3 regions of the Xenorhabdus bakwenae genome follow, and region 2 is predicted to be linked to each of the others. Evidence: predicted binding sites of a transcription regulator. Region 2 holds the regulator's gene; each other region holds the start of a gene.
The links. Region 2 encodes PurR, which represses purine synthesis genes. Its sites were predicted from a motif close to CANGCAAACGTTTGCNTG; they were not measured.
Positions count from the first base shown of each region.

Region 1: a site for PurR is predicted at 3,527-3,544, ahead of glyA (serine hydroxymethyltransferase). Genes of this name have one in related genera too.
Region 3: a site for PurR is predicted at 2,662-2,679, ahead of purE (5-(carboxyamino)imidazole ribonucleotide mutase). Genes of this name have one in related genera too.

Region 1 covers NZ_CP119194.1:78,359-83,011, reverse strand. The annotation lists gene suhB (inositol-1-monophosphatase) at 1-740, shown strand, start outside; gene PXH59_RS01005 (3-phenylpropionate MFS transporter) at 828-2,069, opposite strand; gene glyA (serine hydroxymethyltransferase) at 2,166-3,419, opposite strand; gene hmpA (NO-inducible flavohemoprotein) at 3,780-4,653, shown strand, end outside.
Region 2 covers NZ_CP119194.1:784,064-788,716, reverse strand. The annotation lists gene PXH59_RS04620 (Grx4 family monothiol glutaredoxin) at 1-217, opposite strand, end outside; gene sodB (superoxide dismutase [Fe]) at 579-1,157, shown strand; gene purR (HTH-type transcriptional repressor PurR) at 1,659-2,684, shown strand; gene punR (DNA-binding transcriptional activator PunR) at 2,688-3,596, opposite strand; gene punC (purine nucleoside transporter PunC) at 3,720-4,653, shown strand, end outside.
Region 3 covers NZ_CP119194.1:4,022,533-4,027,185, forward strand. The annotation lists gene PXH59_RS19845 (MFS transporter) at 1-434, opposite strand, end outside; gene purK (5-(carboxyamino)imidazole ribonucleotide synthase) at 945-2,018, opposite strand; gene purE (5-(carboxyamino)imidazole ribonucleotide mutase) at 2,015-2,539, opposite strand; gene PXH59_RS19860 (UDP-2,3-diacylglucosamine diphosphatase) at 2,717-3,439, opposite strand; gene ppiB (peptidylprolyl isomerase B) at 3,464-3,958, opposite strand; gene cysS (cysteine--tRNA ligase) at 4,229-4,653, shown strand, end outside.

The DNA.
Region 1 (4,653 bases), 710 kb from region 2:
GCTACGAAACTCCTGATGCTGTTGAAGCAAGCCAAAAAGGCAGTAATGATTTCGTTACTAATGTTGATCGTGAAGCAGAAAAGCTGATCATTGACATCATCCGTAAATCTTACCCTAAGCATACGATTATCACCGAAGAAAGTGGTGATCACATAGGAGAAGAGGATGACTTCCAATGGGTTATCGATCCACTGGATGGCACCACCAACTTTATTAAACGTCTTCCCCATTTTGCTGTTTCCATTGCTGTGCGCATTAAAGGCCGCACAGAAGTATCCGTAGTTTACGATCCAATGCGCAACGAGCTGTTCACTGCAACTCGTGGTCAAGGCGCTCAATTGAACGGTTATCGTCTGCGTGGTACTAATGCCCGTGATCTGAATGGAACTATCCTTGCGACCGGTTTCCCATTCAAAGCCAAGCAGCACACTATTCCTTATATGAATGTACTGAATAAATTATTCGATCGCTGTGCCGATTTTCGTCGCACGGGTTCTGCGGCGTTGGATATGGCGTATGTTGCTGCCGGACGGGTAGATGGTTTCTTCGAAATTGGTCTGAAACCCTGGGATTTCTTCGGCGGTGAATTGTTGGTACGTGAATCAGGTTGTATTGTCACTGATTTCGTTGGTGGCCATAACTATGTCACCTCTGGCAATATCGTTGCTGGTAGCCCACGTATCGTTAAAGACATTCTGTCTGAAATGCGTGAAGAATTGACTGAAGCATTGAAACGTTAATTCGTTATTATTGAATAAATATAATTTGAGCAATGTTATTTTTAGGGCACCTCTCGGGTGCCCTTTTTTTCTTATTTTCGTTTTTTGTTAGTGCGAAAGTGGATGGGCTTCAACTTTTGGTCTCAGGAACAGGGCGGGCAACGCAACCAGCGCCATCACCCAAAATATGCCACATCCTATCTGCTCATACATGAAACCCGCAATCATACTCATGACGGCAATACCGCCTCCCATAGCTAAAGCAGAGTAAGTTGCCTGCAACCGGATGATTTCGTTTTCTTTTCTGGCACCAATAAAACGCATCGCTGCCAAATGGCAAACGGTAAAAGTACCACAATGCAGGATTTGAATAATAATCAGCATCGATAATTCCGTTGAGGTTGCCATGAGTCCCCAGCGGACAACCCCACAAATTCCCGACAATAACAGCAAATTACGGGCACTCCAACGACGGAATAATTGCTTGCTAAAAGTAAAGATAATAACTTCAGCCACCACTCCCAACGACCAGAGATAACCAATAGTTGATGAGGAATAACCCGCTTGCTCCCAATAAATGGAACCAAAACTGTAATATCCCGCATGGGCAGCCTGCAATAAAGTTACACAGAGTAAAAACTGCCACACTGATTTTTCAGATAAGAGTTCTTTAAAAGAAACGGCATTGGTATTGGCGGCTTTAATCTTACCTACCGGCATGATGGAAGGTTTCAACATCATTCCCAGTAACATAGCTGTAACGCTGAATAGCAAAAGAGCCAGAATGATATGGTGTGTGCCAAATAACTCGTGGCCAACCCAATGATTCAAACTATCAGACGATATATTCCAGCCAAAATTCAGACTGCTGATTGAGAGATTGATACCATTGGCAGACATCAATATGCCCGTCAACGACGAACTAATCACAAATGCAATCGAACCCCAGACCCTTACTTTGCCATAATCAAAGGTAAACTGCTTTTGCCATGTTCCCGCCAACGCATCTGATAAGGGAACTAGTGGTGAGAAGAATAAGTTGAAACCAACCATAATAAAGAAAAGCCATACCCAATAACTACCGAATGCAAAACCAACAGCGAAAAGTAATGCCAGTAATGAGAGGAGACGCAATGCATTAATTAATTTAGCGGGGTTTTTTACCGTAGGTGAGATAACCAGGCTACCGACAAAACGAGCTACCATGCCAACACCTAGCAAAACACCTATCATTGAGGCATCAATGCCTTCACCTTTTAACCAGACAGACCAAAAAGGCAAAAATATACCGTAGGAGAAAAAATAGGTGAAATAGCCCAGGCCCAACCAAAATGTCGATGGAACAACCATCCGAATGCCCCCGTTTTTGATACAAAAAACCCGCTCAAAACTAACGTTATGAGTCGGGCTTATTACTAAACTACATTAAACTACATTTTATTTAAATTAGGCATAAACAGGATATTTTGCGCAGATGTCCAATACTTTTTGCTTAACACGTTCAATGGTTGCTTCATTATTGATGTTATCCAGCACATCACACATCCAGCCCGCCAGCTCGCGAGATTCGGTTTCTTTGAAACCACGACGGGTAATTGCCGGTGTCCCGATACGGATACCAGAGGTGACGAATGGGCTACGCGGATCGTTAGGCACACTATTTTTGTTCACCGTGATATTCGCACGTCCCAAGGCCGCATCAGCATCTTTACCCGTAATGTCTTTGTCCACCAGATCCAGCAAGAACAGATGGTTTTCGGTTTCCCCAGAAACCACTTTGTAACCACGTTGCTGGAATACGTCTACCATCTCTTTCGCGTTCTTGGCGACTTGTTGTTGGTAAGTTTTGAATTCAGGTTCCATCGCTTCTTTCAATGCAACTGCCTTACCGGCAATCACATGCATCAACGGGCCACCCTGGGAACCCGGGAAGACAGAGGAATTCAGTTTTTTGTAAAACGCTTCATCGCCACCCTTCGCCAAAATCAAGCCACCACGTGGGCCAGCCAATGTTTTGTGCGTTGTGGTTGTCACAACGTGTGCATGAGGTACTGGGTTTGGATAAACCCCAGCGGCAACCAGACCCGCTACGTGGGCCATGTCAACGAACAGATAAGCACCGATTTCATCCGCAATTTCACGCATCTTCGCCCAATCGACAACGCCAGAATACGCAGAGAAGCCACCGATGATCATTTTAGGCTGATGTTTTTGCGCTTGATGACGAATATCGTCGTAATCGATTTTGCCATTTTCATCAATACCATAAGGCACGATGTTATAAAGTTTACCAGAGAAGTTAACCGGGGAACCGTGAGTCAGATGGCCACCGTGCGCCAGGTTCATCCCTAAAACGGTATCGCCGGGTTTTAGCAGTGTCATATACACCGCCGCATTTGCCTGAGAACCAGAGTGAGGCTGGACATTAGCATAATCTGCACCAAACAGTGCTTTTGCGCGGTCAATCGCAAGCTGTTCAACTACATCGACATACTCACAGCCACCGTAGTAACGTTTACCCGGATAACCTTCCGCATACTTGTTAGTAAGCTGAGAGCCTTGTGCCTGCATGACTCTTGGGCTGGTGTAGTTTTCAGAAGCAATCAATTCAATGTGTTCTTCTTGACGACAAACCTCCTGTTCCATCGCTTGCCACAGTTCGGGATCGTAATTCACAATATTCATTTCACGCTTTAACATTGGGTTCTCCTGACTCAGCTACATCTCTTAAAAAATACCCCTGAGGGCCAGAATGTCACACAGTGTAAACTCTTTTTATCGAATGAGATAGTCTTGACAAAACAAATTACGCAAACGTTTGCTTCATGGGTTAGTGGTCGACTAGCCGTTAAATAACGGATTGTTTTGCTAATGATTACGGATTTATTACTGATATTTGTGATCCTGATCGGGAACAGCAATGACAATACCCCTATTTTTTTGATTTAAAGAAAGATAATCCTCTTTTCTTGGGCTGATATATTCCCAAACCCTATAAGTTGCATTTAAAATACAATTTATAAATTTCAGCATTATGTGAGAAAAATTCAGGAGATCCCCATGCTAGATAATCAGGTTATCGCAACCATAAAATCGACCATTCCACTCATTGTCTCTACAGGCCCTAAGCTCACTGCGCATTTTTACGAACGTATGTTCAAACACCATCCTGAATTAAAGGATATTTTTAATATGAGTCACCAGATCAATGGTGATCAGCGTGAAGCCCTTTTCAGTGCCCTTTGTGCTTATGCTGCCAATATCGATAACCTGTCGGCACTCTTACCTGCCGTAGAAAAAATCGCCCATAAACATGCCAGCCTCAGTATTCAACCTGAGCATTATCAAATTGTAGGTACGCACCTGCTGGCAACCATTGATGAACTGTTTCATCCCGGTGATGAAGTACTCTCCGCCTGGGGAAAAGCCTACAACGTATTGGCTAATGTCTTTATCAATCGGGAAGAGGAAATCTATCAGGGCGGTGAGTCTCTGGAGGGTGGTTGGCGTGATCTGCGTCAGTTCCGTGTCAGCCGAAAACAACCACAAAGTGATGTCATTACTAGCTTTGAGTTTGTGCCTGTTGATGGTGGCAAGGTCATGGATTATAAGCCGGGGCAATATTTGGCGATCTATGTGGAAGATCCAACTCTTGAAAACCGTGAAATTCGCCAATATTCACTGACCGCCGCGCCAAATGGCACCAGTTATCAAATTGCCGTCAAGCGTGAACCTCAAGGCAAAATTTCAAACCATCTGCACGATAAGGTACAGGAAGGGGATATTGTGATGCTGGCTGCACCACACGGTGATTTCTTCCTTGATGTGCAATCTGATACGCCAGTGACGCTGATTTCTGCCGGAGTTGGTTTGACACCGATGATGAGTATGCTGCAATCCCTGCATAACCAACACCATGCGGGTTCAGTCAATT
Region 2 (4,653 bases):
TATCCGGGTTTTGCAGAATATCCACATATGCAAAACGTTCACCACAAGCTGATATAGCTTGAACTGCCTGAGCAGAAAAGCCACAGCTTGGTAGTTTCGGGGAGCCTTTCATGTACAGCAGAATTGGGTTTTCTCTGATCTGACGTTCGATTTTTTCAATGACCGAATCAGCCGTTGTATCAGTAACCGTGTTAGTATTCGTATTCATGTTCGTCATATTTGCTTCCTTAAAAACTGCAAGCGCTATTTATCAGCATAAGATAAAGATTGATTCAGAATACCACTTTCTGCGCTAATTTTTCTACCGTGAACTTTATATGGCAAATTTTTGCCATGATTTGCAGCAATTGATCATCAGTTATTGTCATTCCAACTGACTGTATCTAATCCATGTTAAGTTCAGTTCTGCACCAGTTCGCAGCTTAATAACATCTTTTTCCCTGTTATTTAGCAGAAAAGTTGTTAAGATAATTATCAAAATAGTAACACGATAATAAGCTTAAATTTGCCCTGCCCATGGTTAGTGTCTAAGCCATGGTTTGCGGAGCCAAAAACCCGATATTAAAAAGGAGCATGCAATGTCTTTTGAATTACCAGCATTACCTTATGCCAAAGATGCCCTGGAACCACACATTTCTGCAGAAACTCTGGAATATCACTACGGCAAACATCACAACGCTTATGTTGTAAACCTGAATAATCTGATTAAAGAGACTGAATTTGCCGGAAAATCGCTGGAAGAAATTATCAAAACCTCTGAAGCTGGCATTTTCAATAACGCAGCACAAGTTTGGAACCATACTTTCTACTGGCATAGCCTGTCACCAAATGGTGGTGGCGAACCCACTGGAAAAGTTGCAGATGCTATCAACAATGCCTTCGGTTCTTTTGCTGAATTCAAACAGCAGTTCACCGACTCAGCCCTGAAAAACTTTGGTTCAGGCTGGACTTGGTTAGTCAAGAAAGTTGATGGCACTCTGGCTATTGTTAACACGTCTAATGCAGCAACCCCACTGACTGGCGAAGATAAACCAGTACTGACTGTTGATGTTTGGGAGCACGCATATTACATCGATTACCGCAATGCACGCCCCCAATATTTGGAGCACTTCTGGGCTCTGATCAACTGGAAATTTGTTGAGGAAAACCTGGCTTAATAAGATTCATTCTCATACTAACCTGAAATAATAAGGGCGGGTTTTCCTTTATTCGCGGAATTCCGCATGCTGGAGAACCCGCCCTTAAAGTAAGTGGGACTACACATTCTTCGTTTAGATCTTGATCAGATCAGACAGAGGCTTGCCAGAAAAACAATCATGATTAATGCACTACAGGCAGCCAACAATCCCAGCTTCAGATCTGTATCCATAGAACATCCTCAATGTGAAAATTAAGACACCTCAACATCCTAAATTTTAAGCAGTTATTTCCCATATATCGAAAAACCATACCGCGATATTTAATCCATACTCTTTATAGCATCGATTATTGCTTTCACTTTTGAGCTAGATCAGACAAAATTCAAGGTTTACCGCTAAATTATTGTCAACCATCACCCTGTATATAAATATATTGGCAAACGATTAACAAATAGCTATACCCGACAAGAAAGATAAAGGGTATATAAATTAGACCAGAAGGTCAGGAGTCCTTTTTTCATGGCAACGATTAAAGATGTGGCTAAACGCGCTGGTGTTTCGACCACAACCGTATCCCATGTTATCAATAAAACCCGTTTCGTCGCCGAAGATACCAAGGCCGCAGTTTGGGCCGCTATTAAAGAATTGAACTATTCTCCCAGTGCCGTTGCCCGCAGCTTGAAAGTAAACCACACCAAATCCATTGGATTGCTGGCAACATCAAGTGAAGCACCATACTTTGCTGAGATCATAGAATCGGTTGAAAATAGCTGCTATAGCAAAGGTTATACACTGATTTTATGTAATTCTCATAACAACCTTGATAAACAGAAAGCTTATCTCGCTATGCTGGCGCAAAAACGGGTAGATGGTTTGCTGGTAATGTGTTCAGAATACCCTGAGCAACTTTTGAGTATGTTGGAAGGCTATCGTAATATTCCTATGGTGGTCATGGATTGGGGAGAATCCAGAGGTGATTTTACCGATGCAATTATTGATAATGCCTTTCATGGTGGTTACCTAGCTGGCCGTTATCTCATTGAACGTGGTCATCGTGATATTGCATCTATTCCGGGACCGTTGGCAAGAAATACCGGTGGGGGCCGCCACCAAGGTTTCCTCAAAGCACTAAAAGAAGCCAATATCGCTATTCGGGATGAATGGTTTGTACAAGGTGATTTTGAGCCGGAGTCCGGTTATCAAGCCATGTATAAAATCCTGAATCAAAAACATCGTCCAACTGCTGTTTTTTGTGGTGGAGATGTCATGGCTATGGGAGCGATTTGTGCAGCCGATGAGCTGGGATTGCGCGTTCCACAAGACATTTCAATCATCGGTTATGATAATATTCGCAATGCTCGCTATTTTACGCCAGCATTAACAACCATCCATCAACCCAAAGAGCGTTTAGGGCAAATGGCCTTTTCAATGTTACTGGACAGGATCGTCAATAAACGTGAAGATGCACAAACTATCGAAGTCCACCCACGCCTTGTTGAACGGCGCTCTGTTGCAGATGGACCTTTTATCGATTATCGCCGCTGACCATTAATTTTCTTGCAGCCATTCGGCATTAAGCGTTTCGCTATCCCCCAGATAATCTAGTAACCAGCTTAATGCCGGTGAATGGCTTTTTTGCGACCATGTCAAGCAGCATGGACTGTCAGGCAATGGTTGCTCAAGTTCAAGTGTCATCAGCTTGCCTTTACGGATCAGCGGTAGAGCACGGTGTTTGGGCACCATGCCTACACACAATCCATCCATTAAGCAACTTAATCCAACATCCCAATCGGGAACAATCAGTCTCCGTTGATTATCCAAAGCCCATGTATCACGTTTAGGTAAGCTGCGGGCAGTATCTTCAAGACATAAACTGGGATAAGGCCGCATTTGTTCATCATTCAATTTTCCCGATATTACTGCCAGTTCATGTTCAGGGCTGGCTACACACAGCCAAGGCATAAACCCCATATCCCTGAAGCTATACCGCTCGCCCACGGGGGAAGCACGTGTCGCTCCGATGGCGACATCCACTCGTTCATCCACCAAAGCATCCCATACGCCATTGAAAACTTCAGGATAGACAAATAACTCAATATCTGGAAAATGGCGATAAAAATCCAAAATTAGCCGACGCGTTCGCTCTGGTTTTACGACCTGATCAACCGCAATACTAAATTGCCCCCGCCAACCGTTGGCAACCTGTTGGCACTGGTGCCGAGTGTGATTCATTTTTTTGATAACAGAACGCGCTTCTTTGACAAAAATTGCCCCCGCTTCCGTTAAATCAACGTCACGGTGACGACGTTCAAACAGAGGTATTGCCAGCCATTCTTCAAGCTGTTTTACCGTATAGCTGATAGCAGAAGGCACACGATGAAGTTCTGATGCAGCTGCGCTGAAACTTCCTGTTCTGGCAACAGCATCAACGACTTCCAGAGAGTATTCAGACCACATATATCTTCCTTTCAATTTTTTTCACGGCATGGTGCAAATATTACCGTTTCACAAGTAAAAATCATGCTATATAAAATAAGCCAACTATTTCCTTATCCACTACAAAACCTAATTATTAACACAATGACAACAAATAAAAACGCCATTCCATTTATGTCTTATCTCGCAGGCTTAAGCATGTTAGGCTATTTGGCCATTGATATGTATCTACCCGCTTTTGACACAATGAAAGCAGAATTAGGTACATCCACTAATGCCATCAGTGCGAGCCTTAGCATTTTTCTTGCCGGATTTGCTTTTGCCCAGCTTTTATGGGGTCAATTGTCTGACCGTTTAGGCAGAAAACCTGTTCTTATTATCGGCCTATCCCTGTTTTCCATTAGTTGTTTAGGTATGCTTTGGATTACAGACCCGATCCAGTTACTGGTATTGAGATTTATGCAAGCGGTTGGTGTTTGTTCTGCTGCGGTGACCTGGCAGGCTTTAGTCGTCGACAGATATGATGTAGAACGTACCAAACGTGTTTTTGCCATGATCATGCCTTTGGTTGCTCTTTCCCCGGCTCTTGCGCCTTTGTTGGGCGCATGGTTATTGACGCATAATGGTTGGAGGATCATTTTCCTTGTTTTAATGATCGTAACGATATTGCTGTTAATACCAACATTTTTTCTGACCAACAAACGCACCAATATCGAAACCCACGCCAATAAAAAGGCAGTTTCTTTCTTTACGTTATTAACTTCCCCAGTTTTTAACGGAAATGTACTGATCTATGCATCTTGCAGTGCAGGTTTTTTTGCCTGGTTAACGGGTTCACCAACAATTTTGAAAGATATGGGTTATGATCCTACCGATATTGGCTTAAGTTATATTCCCCAAACTCTGGCATTTATGATTGGCGGGTATGGTTGCCGTATCTTACTGGAAAAAGTAAAAAGTGAAACAGTATTCCCATTTCTGTTGGTGGGCTATGCTGTAAGCATGATCATTATTTGTTTGATTTCCATATTAAGTGAACCTTCATTTATAGCCATTCTTATTCCTTTTTGTGTGATGG
Region 3 (4,653 bases), 790 kb from region 2:
AAGTAGAAACCAAAAGCAAGGGATTGTTTCTCATATAGCCGTGAAATCACATAAGTGCCCGGCACGGTTGCCAGAAAAGTAAAACCGATCCCCATTAAAGCCGTACCGATAAAATAGGATGAAATAGCGTATGTATGATAAAGGTTGTAGAAACCCGCCAGAAAAATCAGCAGGCCGATAAACAGGGTAAAACGAACGCCAATTTTACGAATAAATACCGTTGGCAGAAAACTGGATAACCCGCAAGTCAGGCCAAGCAGTGTGAATCCTAATCCTGCATTTGTCCAACTCCAGCCCAGTTCATAAATCATACTCGGCAGGACAACACCCAATGACGTAAAGGTTGTTGCTGTGGATAGAAAATAGACCATGCCTAAAAGTATCAGCAAAAACCACTGATAAGTACGTCCGAATTTGTCGTGTTGAATGGACATTGTGACTCCATCAAGGATATAAACGATTAAAAGCGGCACTATTTTATGTGTTTATGAGAAAAAGCTGTATCGAATAAACACGCCATAGCTAAATTGATTGGTGTGAAAACCCGACGTATCTCTGATTTTGTATTTATTTTTGACGGAATTCACGACAATCCTAGTCCACAAATGACCGGCTTGAGAGCCTAATTCTTTGCCTAAGTCATAATGCAATTCGGGTTTGAAATCGAGCATTTCAGGGTTATCACCTATGGATTTAAAGATGCAGCGAGACAGCAAGAGAACGAATCTCCGGCAGAATAGATAACGATGTGACCGAGCGTAGCCAACAAAGCTGCAACTGGAAAGCCGACGGGATATCTAATAGAAGAGATTAGGCCTTGTGCAAGGTAAAGAGAGCGTATTATCAAATGGATTTAGCACACTGATTATTAGCAATAAACGTTAACCAAATCGGGAAGTGGTAGCTTATTTTAATCACTACCACTTTCTTTAGTTGGCAATTGATCAACTTAATTTATCTTGTGCCCATTTAAGGCTGCTTTGGTATTCTGTTGGTAATAGCGAGGCTAATGTTTGCAACGTTTTTTCCAATGTCCCTTTATCTGCATGGATAACATTTAAGTGGCCTACTTTACGTGCAGGACGAACTTCTTTTTCATACCAATGTAAACGAACCAGCGGCAAATTCAGCCATGCGGGATTCACCTCTGTGCCGATCAGATTGATCATGACGGATGGTGCAAAGATTTCAGGTTGTGGCATAGGAAGATTCAAGATCGCCCGCAGGTGAAGTTCAAACTGGCTGATAGAAGCGCCGTTTTGTGTCCAGTGACCACTATTATGAACCCGTGGAGCCAGTTCATTGATCAGCAAATTATCGCCAACAATAAAACACTCCATCGCCATAACACCAACATAGTTCAGGTGCTGCATGATGGTGGATAGCATCTGCTCGGCTCGCTGTTGAAACGGCTTACCGGCGCTATTATCAGGTAAAGCAACACTGGTACGCAAAATACCTTCCTGATGCAAATTGTGAGTCAAAGTATAGAATACTGATTCACCTTTGGCATTGCGGGCTCCTACCAGCGAGACTTCCCCCGAAAACGGAATACCCTGTTCCACAATACATTCACCGTAAATTTCAGGTGGAAGCGTTGTTTCATCACCCGGCCGGATACGCCACTGACCACGCCCGTCATAGCCCCCAGTCCGTCGTTTGACAATGATAAAATCGCCTAACTCTGCAAATAGCTGTGGCCATTGTTCGGGAGAGGAAAGCCGTTGCCACGGCGCGGTTGACAAACCCAACGTATCCATGAGCTGTTTTTGTGGCAAACGATCCGCCAGTTGCGGAAAAATCTCACGATTGATAAACGCCTGATGATGAGCCAGCTCGCGGGTTAATGCGGTTTCGGGCCAACGCTCAATTTCTGCGGTGATCACGCTGCTTTGGTAGGGCACTGCCTCCGGTTCGGCATCCAACCCAACAGGATAAACAGCGATCCCTAACGGTTCACCGGCTTGACGCAGCATTCTGCCTAACTGACCATTTCCCAATACACAAACAGGCTTCATGCATCCTCCCGTGGATCTGGATTATCCAAGACAGCCTGAGTTTGTTCACTGCGCCAATCTGATAAACGTTGAAACAGCACACTGTCATGCAACGCCAGCACCTGAGCCGCCAACAATGCGGCATTTGCGGCTCCTGCCTTACCGATAGCCAGTGTACCAACCGGAATGCCCTTTGGCATTTGGACGATAGAATACAGGCTATCAACACCGTTAAGCGCCGCGCTTTGTACCGGTACCCCAAACACAGGCACTAAGGTTTTAGCTGCCAACATCCCCGGTAAATGTGCTGCTCCACCTGCACCCGCGATAATCACATCAAAACCATTTTCTTGCGCTTGTTCTGCGAAACGAAAAAGCTTATCTGGCGTTCGGTGTGCCGAAACAATTTCAACACGAAAAGGAATAGCGAGTTCGGTCAGGATATCGGCTGCATGTTGCATGGTTGCCCAATCGCTTTTAGAACCCATGACAATGGCGATTTTGGCGTGGTTTTGGGGTTCTATTTCTGTTGGAGAAGTCATTGTTGGGGTAATAGCTATTGTGGGATCAGAGCTGGACGTCATAAATCAGATGCTCCTGTATTGGGTGTCTACCAGAACAAAGATGAAATTTCAGACGGCGGATCATATCATGCTAATAGCATGAGGAAAACGTTTGCGTCGTTTGATTTATCGATTTTTACAAAATAAGCAAGGCGCTTAGAAGGTGAAGGATATTAACTCAATAGTCGTTTCTGTAACTTTGAACATTGAACCTTGCTCATGCCATGCCCCTAATACACCGCGATGCATGGTCTTATCGCCAATCTGAATATCGTGTATTGCTGGGCGGTGAGTATGACCGTGAATGATCCAATCTGTTTGATATTTTTTAAAATGTTCGGTAACGGCCTCTTGATTGACATCCATAATAGATGAAGATTTTTGGCTGTTGGCATATTGGCTACCTGCTCGCATTTTGGCGGCAATTTTCAAACGGATAAATAAAGGAAGAAGCAGGAATAGCCGTTGTATCCACGGAGTATGTACTCGCTTACGATACTGCTGATAGTTGATATCATCGGTGCATAGCGTATCGCCATGCAAAATCAAAATACGTTTACCGTGCAACTCCAGTACTTTTTCCTGTGGCAGCAGAATCAAGCCGCTCTCTCTGGCAAAACGGGAGCCGAGCAAGAAATCACGATTGCCATGAATGAAATAACAGGGAATACCTTGTTGTTTCAGTTCATTAAGGGCCCGGGCGATTTTAGTATGCAATGGGTTGGGATCATCATCACCAATCCAGTAATCAAAAAAATCACCGAGAATATAAAGACTTTCAGCGTGGATTGCATCTTCACGTAAAAAACGCAGAAAACCGGCAGTAATTGCCGGTTCTTGTTCACTGAGATGCAAGTCTGCAATAAACAGTGTACTCATGTAGCGATGATTCTCTAACGGTAATTATTCGTTGACAGTGACACGTTCAATGATCACATCTTCATGTGGTACATCTTGGTGCATACCGCTGCGGCCAGTAGAAACACCTTTGATCTTATCAACTACATCCATGCCTTCAACGACTTCGGCAAATACGCAATAACCCCATCCATCCGGGTGCTCTGAACGGAAGTTCAGGAAATCGTTATCGACAACGTTAATGAAGAACTGGGCAGTTGCAGAGTGTGGATCATTGGTGCGTGCCATAGCGAGGGTGCCACGGCTGTTTTTCAGGCCATTGTTGGCTTCGTTCTTGACAGGCGCTTTAGCTGTTTTCTGCGTCATGCCAGGTTCAAAGCCACCACCTTGAATCATGAAGCCATTGATAACACGGTGAAAAATAGTGTTATCATAAAAACCTTCCGAGCAATAACTCAAGAAGTTTTCAACGGTTACAGGTGCTTTATCAGCGAATGTTTTGATTACGATATCGCCAAAATTGGTGTGGAAAGTCACCATAATAAAAATCCTAGTAATAGTTTTGATTGACCCTATATAGGGGGTTTTGAACAACCGCTGTTATATCATATCTCAGATTTTGAGTCAGTACTCAGGGAAAGTATCAGAACAAGACGGTTTATGACGCTTGCAAAGCATTGCATATCAAGGTGAAATGTCTGATCTGGCTTCTCTCTATTCTCATTTATTTATCTTGCTGATAAAGAAGCCTATAATCAGTCAATTTATTTGATTTTATTACACGTACATAATTTTTACGGAAACCCACTGATGCTAAAAATTTTCAATACTCTCAGCCGTCAAAAAGAAGAATTTAGGCCGATTCACGAAGGGAAAGTGGGCATGTACGTGTGTGGCATCACCATTTATGACTTGTGTCATATTGGTCATGGCCGAACATTTGTGGCATTTGATGTGATTTCTCGTTACCTGCGTTATCTGGGATATGATCTGACCTATGTCCGTAACGTCACTGACGTGGATGATAAAATTATTAAACGCGCCATCGAAAACAATGAAAGTTGTGACGATTTGACCGCACGTATGTTGGCAGAAATGCACAGCGATTTTGATGCATTGAATATCCTACGCCCGGATTTAGAACCTCGTGCAACGCAACATATCCCAGAGATCATTGCCATCACGGAAGCGCTGATTAAGCGTGAGCACGCTTATGTTGCCGCTAATGGTGACGT